DNA from 2 places in the Congzhengia minquanensis genome. Region 2 is predicted to be linked to the other one. Evidence: riboswitches for the same ligand, from Rfam matches in the RefSeq annotation. Region 2 holds a riboswitch; the other holds the start of a gene.
What was found. A riboswitch is a leader RNA that binds a small molecule or an ion and turns the genes downstream of it on or off. The one in region 2 is predicted to bind thiamine pyrophosphate.
Positions count from the first base shown of each region.

Region 1: linked by a shared signal. The riboswitch ahead of H8698_RS10140 (energy-coupled thiamine transporter ThiT) and the one ahead of thiM (hydroxyethylthiazole kinase) in region 2 are both predicted to bind thiamine pyrophosphate.

Region 1 is NZ_JACRSU010000003.1:506,036-509,173, forward strand. Features, by position in the region: gene H8698_RS10135 (DUF6056 family protein) at 1-1,636, shown strand, start outside; TPP riboswitch at 1,666-1,772, shown strand; gene H8698_RS10140 (energy-coupled thiamine transporter ThiT) at 1,821-2,381, shown strand; gene H8698_RS10145 (AraC family transcriptional regulator) at 2,409-3,138, opposite strand, start outside.
Region 2 is NZ_JACRSU010000001.1:416,823-419,960, forward strand. Features, by position in the region: gene H8698_RS01975 (right-handed parallel beta-helix repeat-containing protein) at 1-1,251, opposite strand, end outside; TPP riboswitch at 1,660-1,768, shown strand; gene thiM (hydroxyethylthiazole kinase) at 1,828-2,649, shown strand; gene thiE (thiamine phosphate synthase) at 2,636-3,138, shown strand, end outside.

The sequences.
Region 1 (3,138 bases), on a different contig from region 2:
GGCCGAATTTTGGCAGCGTACCGCGGAGCATTATAGAACAATGAACGGGCGAGCACTGGTGCATTTTATAGATGAGATCGTTTTAATGTTCGGTACAAAGCTATTTGCTGTGTTAAACCCGTTCATGCTGTTTTCATTTTTTTATTGTTCTGCAAAGACCGTGCTGGCGGACGCAGAACGCACGCGAAAAATATATTTTATATTAGCAGGGCTGGCAATTACAATGCTGCTTCCGATGCGGGTTGCGCGGGAGACACTTTTTTGGATAACAGGCTCCATGAACTATCTGCTTCCGGTATGCCTTGCCGCCTTGGCGTTTTATCTGCACAATAGAACGATTGCTGCCGGAAAAATAAGGTGGTTTACCCTTTTGCTGTGTTTTCTATGCGGAGCCACCACTGAACAGGGCGGGGCTGCGGCATGTGTATTGAGCGCTTCCCTTGCAATATCGGAGATGGTGAAAAAACGGAAAGAATGCAGGAGGGGAATTTGTGGCTGGCCTTTGTTTTTCTGCATTCTGGCAGGTTATGCAACTGTTTTATTGGCGCCGGGAACATTTTACCGCGCTTCCTATGAAGGCAGTTTTGAGTCCGGACGGCTGGTGCAGTCTTTTTTTGCCTTGGCAGACAGCTTGATGGGGAAGAACGGCATTGCGCCATATTTTATTATTTTATTTGTATTACTTGCTGTATTATCCTTAAAGGAAAGATTGCTTCCAAAAGGATTGTCAGGCGGATTCGCAGTTTCCTGCTTGCTGGCAGTTTTTAATTTTGGCTGGGTTTCTTTTCCATATGCATCCGCCGTGCTTTTTTGCATTTGTCTGCTTTTTGCCGCGGTTGCTGCAATTGCTTTTTTAGGCTCTAACATCTACAGGGGAACCGGATGCTTTTTGCTTGCGGCTTTGGCGGCACAAGTAGTTTTAATCGAAGCGCCCTCTACGTATCTTAGGACAATGCTGCCGTCCATTATGCTGTTAACCGTGTGTATTGCATCCTTATTTGTGCGGCTCACAGGTATGTTCAAAAAGGGTGGTATGCCGATTTTTGGATTGGGCATGCTTATTTTTGTTCTTGGCGTTTTCTGTATGACTCAGACCATAGATGGTTACAGGAGTAACAGGGAAGTGATAATAGAAAACGAAAAAAGCGTGATGGACTATGAAAAAAACGGGTTTGCGGAAATAAGCACCGACATTACATATCCCTATGCCTATAATATGTTTTATGAGGACGGTTTTTTTCTGAATTATTTTTATGAATATTATAATCTTCCTGAAAGACCGGTTTTGTATTATTTGAGCAAGAGCAGTCCCGAGATTTTTTATGATGGAATGAGGCTGACGCACCCGGCAGAGAAAAACGGAGGTTCGTGGTATTTGCCATTAGAACCTGTTGTTACCGCGGCTGGAGGCCACCTAAACTGGAACGGAAGTTTGCTTGCTATTCAGCTTGGCGAACAAGAGGCGGTATGCCGCCGGGACACCTTATTTTTATCTGACGGAAAGGCCATTGCGTTAGATAACCGCACCTTGCGCCGGTTTGGCAAAATTTACTGGGACGCCGGCCTGTTTTCCGACGTTTTCGGAATTAAATGCCGAAAGGCCGGAGAAAACCGTATTTTTGTCGAAATGCGTTGACAAAGAACGGAAAATATGGTATGATAAAAATAATGAAGCAGGGGAGCTTATGTTATAGGCTGAGAGGAAGATGTTATCTTCGACCCTTATACCTGATTTGGATAATGCCAACGAAGGAAGGATAGCGTCTTTTTGGTGTGCCCAAATTGGGTGCACCTTATTTTTTAGAAAAGGAATGACGCAAATGAAAATTGAAACGAAAAAATTGACGTTAAGTGCAGTGATGATTGCGCTAAGCGCGGTGCTAAGCTTAGTGAAGGTTTATGAGCTTCCCTTAGGCGGGTCGATCACGCTTTTAAGCATGCTGCCGGTGGCTGTTATTGCCATTTGTTACGGCACCAAGTGGGGGCTGTTTTGTTCCACGCTTTATGCGTTTGTTCAAATTGCTTTAGATGCGGGCAAGCTCATGGGATATGGCATGACGGCGGGTACCTGGGCAGGCTGTTTGATGTTTGACTATATCATTGCGTTCGGCGCTCTGGGACTAGCCGGCCTGTTTCGTAAAAAAGGTACCATTGGCATGTGTGCTGGAATTACGCTGGCATTGGTTATCCGTTTTATATCGCACTTTATTTCCGGTTCCATTGTGTTCTCGGTGTTCTGCCCGGAGGGCTGGAACGTTTTTTTCTATTCCTTTTGCTACAACGGAAGCTACATGCTGCCGGAATTGATTATCACCATAATCGGTGCGGTTCTCCTGTTCCGTATTCCGCAGGTTAGAAAACTGATTGAAGAAAAACAGTAAGAAGAAAAACAGCAGTTTATAAAGGTGTTACCTGTGAATTTTTCGAAATTCTCTGGGTGACACCTTTATGTTTTCTTTAAACACCTTTAAAAAAAATTTATAGTCGCAATAGCCCGTTTCCTGGGCAATTTCCGTAACTGGTTTTAAGGTTGTCACCAGAAGGTGGCAGGCCTGTTCAATTCGTTTGCGCTGCACATATTTATTAAAGTTCGTTCCGGTTTCCTCTTTAAATTTCCGGCTGATATAGGAAAGGGAGTAATTAATTTCACTACAAATTTTGTCCAGTGAGATGTTAGAAGAAAAATTTTTATCGGCAAAATCAACTATTTTTGCCACCACTTCGTTATGAATTACCTTGGCGGGCGTGTAAATTTTGCGCAGCGTAAGCACCAAAAGCTCAATTAAGTAGCAGCGCGCAAGCTCCACGTGACCTGCTTGTTTCTCTTCCGATTCCTGGTCTATGCGGTACAGCAGGGACAAAATTTTTCCGTCGCTGTCGTGAAAAACATATTCCGTGGGAATTTCTCTTAACTGGTAGCGATTGAATCGAATGAGATAGCAGTTTAAAAGTTCGTTGAAACTTTTACAGTTTGAGAGCGCGCCGTCTAAAATTTCAGGAAAAAACAAGCAATGAACCAGTTCTAATGTTTCTTTTTTCTTATCCGGAGAATAGCCGTGTTCAGCATGGCAATCGATAATGAAATAATCTCCTTTTTTAATAGGAATTTCTTTTCCGGCAATGTGATGAATTGCCGAG
Region 2 (3,138 bases):
TACAATTCCGTCGTTTCCACCGTGGTAGGCCCGTCCTGAAACGATACCCGCGTTTCCGATATCTGAAAATGCGTTTCCGTTCACAACGGTGTTTTCTACCGCATTTTCCAACACTAATCCAGAAGAGGCAAACCCAAAGAAAGTGTTATCTTCAAAAGCTATTCCATCGCCGCGGTTCACCTCAATTGCACCGGGAATATAATCGAAAAAGTCTGTATACTGGTTTAATTTTTGCTGCTGGTAAAGCAGAATGCCCGCCTCGCCTGGATAGTGCCAGGTGGTGTGCGCAAATTTAATGCCCTCAAAACTGATATTTTTTGCCTTATCTCCATTTGTGTCGCCTGTGACACGCACAAGCTTCTCCAGCTTCGGCGCAATGACCTGGGCCTGCACCATATTTTCTCCCTCACGGGGCATATAATAAAGCATTTGTGTTTTACGGTTATAATAAAATTCGCCGGGCCTGTCCAAAAGCTCCATGGCGTTCTGAACGACAAACGGCCGGTTAAATTTTGCACCTAAACCATACATGCCGCCGGTTACCGTTTGAATGTCCCACCAGCTCTGCTGCATTTTTACAATAACCTGGTCTGCCTTTGCCGGATCCTGCAAAATAGAATCTACATGGCAAATCGCGGTAACCCAGCCTTGGGCCCATTTCATTTCTATGTCTTCGGCATTCTCATAAATGCCCAGATCCTTTTTAGAAACATAGAACCCATCGCTTGAATAGCGCGAGCCGGGAGCCTGATAGATGTTAGTTCCAACCATGTCGTGCTCGCTGCTTGCAATGTCGGCCTTTCTGCCGCCTACATAAAGTTCACGGATTCGCTCAAAGCCTTCCGCTTTTGCCTGCCAAAGGTTTGCAGACCCAGGCACCGGCGAGAAGCCTGAAATCGTTCTGCCGCCGGACAGCACAGGCTGCCCCTCGCCGCGGTAAATTACCCGGTATCCGTTTTTACCGGAATCTACAGATGTAAAATCGATGGTATTTTCCAGATAATAATTTCCCGGGCCAATGTTTACGATAATATCTCCCTGCATTCCGTCTGATACGGCGCGTACTGCGTCGCGCGCCTGTTCCACCGTTGCAAAGGGAGAGCTCTTCGTTCCGTTTCCGCCGGCAGGCGCACCTGCCGAAACATAAAATTCTTTCCATGCCGAAGATTCCGTATTTTCCCCAAAAGCTAATACGGGCAGCACAGCGGCAATGATAAAGAATGATAAGAAACTTATCCACAATCTCCGCATTTTTTTCCTCTCTTTCCTTCTGTACGATGATAAAATTCTTTTATATTTTTTGTTTCTGCCGTAAAATGCGATGCTTTTCTCTCTTCTTTTCCTCCTTATAATTTTCTATGTCAGCAAAGCAGAAGTTGTTTGCATGTATACATGCAAACAAAGGAGTACTCCTTTGCCCAATATTGTTTATTACTATACCATATTTATTTGCTATTTTCAATACGTTTTTCTACAGATAATACAAAAGTGCATGTTTGAAATACAATAATATCATAAAAATTCACCAAAAGAGTTAAGGTTTCTTTCATTCTGCCAATTTTGGCACAATTTCACATATTTTGTCAGAAAAACCAATTAAAAATTCCCGTTTTAAGGATTGATTTTCAAGCCGCACTGTGCTATACTGAAAGTCGAATAGAATAAAAAATGGGGGGCTCGCGCAAAGCGGGCTGAGAGTAAGCTGTGTTGCTTTGACCCACAACCTGATTTGGATAATGCCAACGTAGGGATATATGGTTTCTTTTAGCGTATATACTTGCTGGTATATACGCTTTTTTATTTTTTTAACAAAGGAGATTTTACATTATGCTGGGAAACTGTCTTGAAAATGTACGAAAAACCGTGCCTTTGGTGCACAACATTACAAACTATGTCACCGTTAACGACGTGGCAAACGTTTTGCTGGCCTGCGGGGGCAGCCCAATTATGTCGGACGAAATTGACGACGTGTCCGACATCACGTCGATTTGCGGCGGTCTGAACATTAACATTGGAACGCTGAATAAAAACACCATTGCCGCCATGTTTGCGGCGGGTAAAAAGGCCAACGAGCTGGGACACAAGGTTGTGTTAGACCCGGTTGGCGCAGGCGCATCTGCCCTTCGCACAAAAACCGCTCTGGATTTGGCGGATACAATAAAGTTCGACGCAATTCGGGGCAACATTTCAGAAATTAAAACCCTTTCCGCAGGAAGCGGAAGCACAAAAGGTGTGGACGCTGACAGCGCCGACGCAGTTGACGATAACAACTTAGACAGCGCAGTTGCATTTGTGAAACAGCTGGCAAAGGAACGGAACACGATTATTGCCGTAACCGGCGCCACTGATTTGGTAGCAGACGCTAAAACCTGCTATATAATAAAAAACGGCAGGCCTGAAATGAGCAAAATTACAGGCACGGGCTGTCAGCTTTCCGGCATGCTCGCCGCGTTTTTGGTCGCGAATCCTGAGAACCCGTTAGAGGCCGCAGCTGCCGCTGTCTGCACCATGGGGCTTGCCGGAGAAATCGGATTTGCCAACATGGAAAAGGCCGACGGAAACTCCACCTACAGAAACAGAATTATCGACGCAATTTATAACATGACGAGTGAAGAACTGAACAAAGGAGCAAACTATGAAATTCGATAAAAAAAGCCTGCTGCTCTACGCTGTGACGGACAGAAGCTGGCTGGGAACAGATACGCTGGCAAAGCAGGTTGAAATGGCCTTAAAAGGCGGCGCAACTTTTGTTCAGCTTCGGGAAAAGCACTTAGACCACGACGCATTTTTAGCCGAGGCGCTGGAGGTAAAAGCACTGTGCAAAAAATTTAGCGTACCTTTTGTAATTAACGACAACGTGGCGTTGGCAAAGGAAATTGACGCTGACGGCGTGCATGTGGGACAAAGTGACATGGAAACCGGCTCTGTCCGGGAATTTTTGGGCAGCGGGAAAATTGTTGGTGTGTCGGCCCAGACCGTGGAACAGGCACTTTTGGCCCAGGCCCGCGGAGCGGACTATCTGGGTGTGGGCGCAGTGTTTCCCACCGGCTCGAAGGACGATGCGGAGGATGTTGGCATAGATACGCTAAAGGCCATTTGCGCAGCAGTAAACATTCCCGTTATCGCCATTGGCGGAAT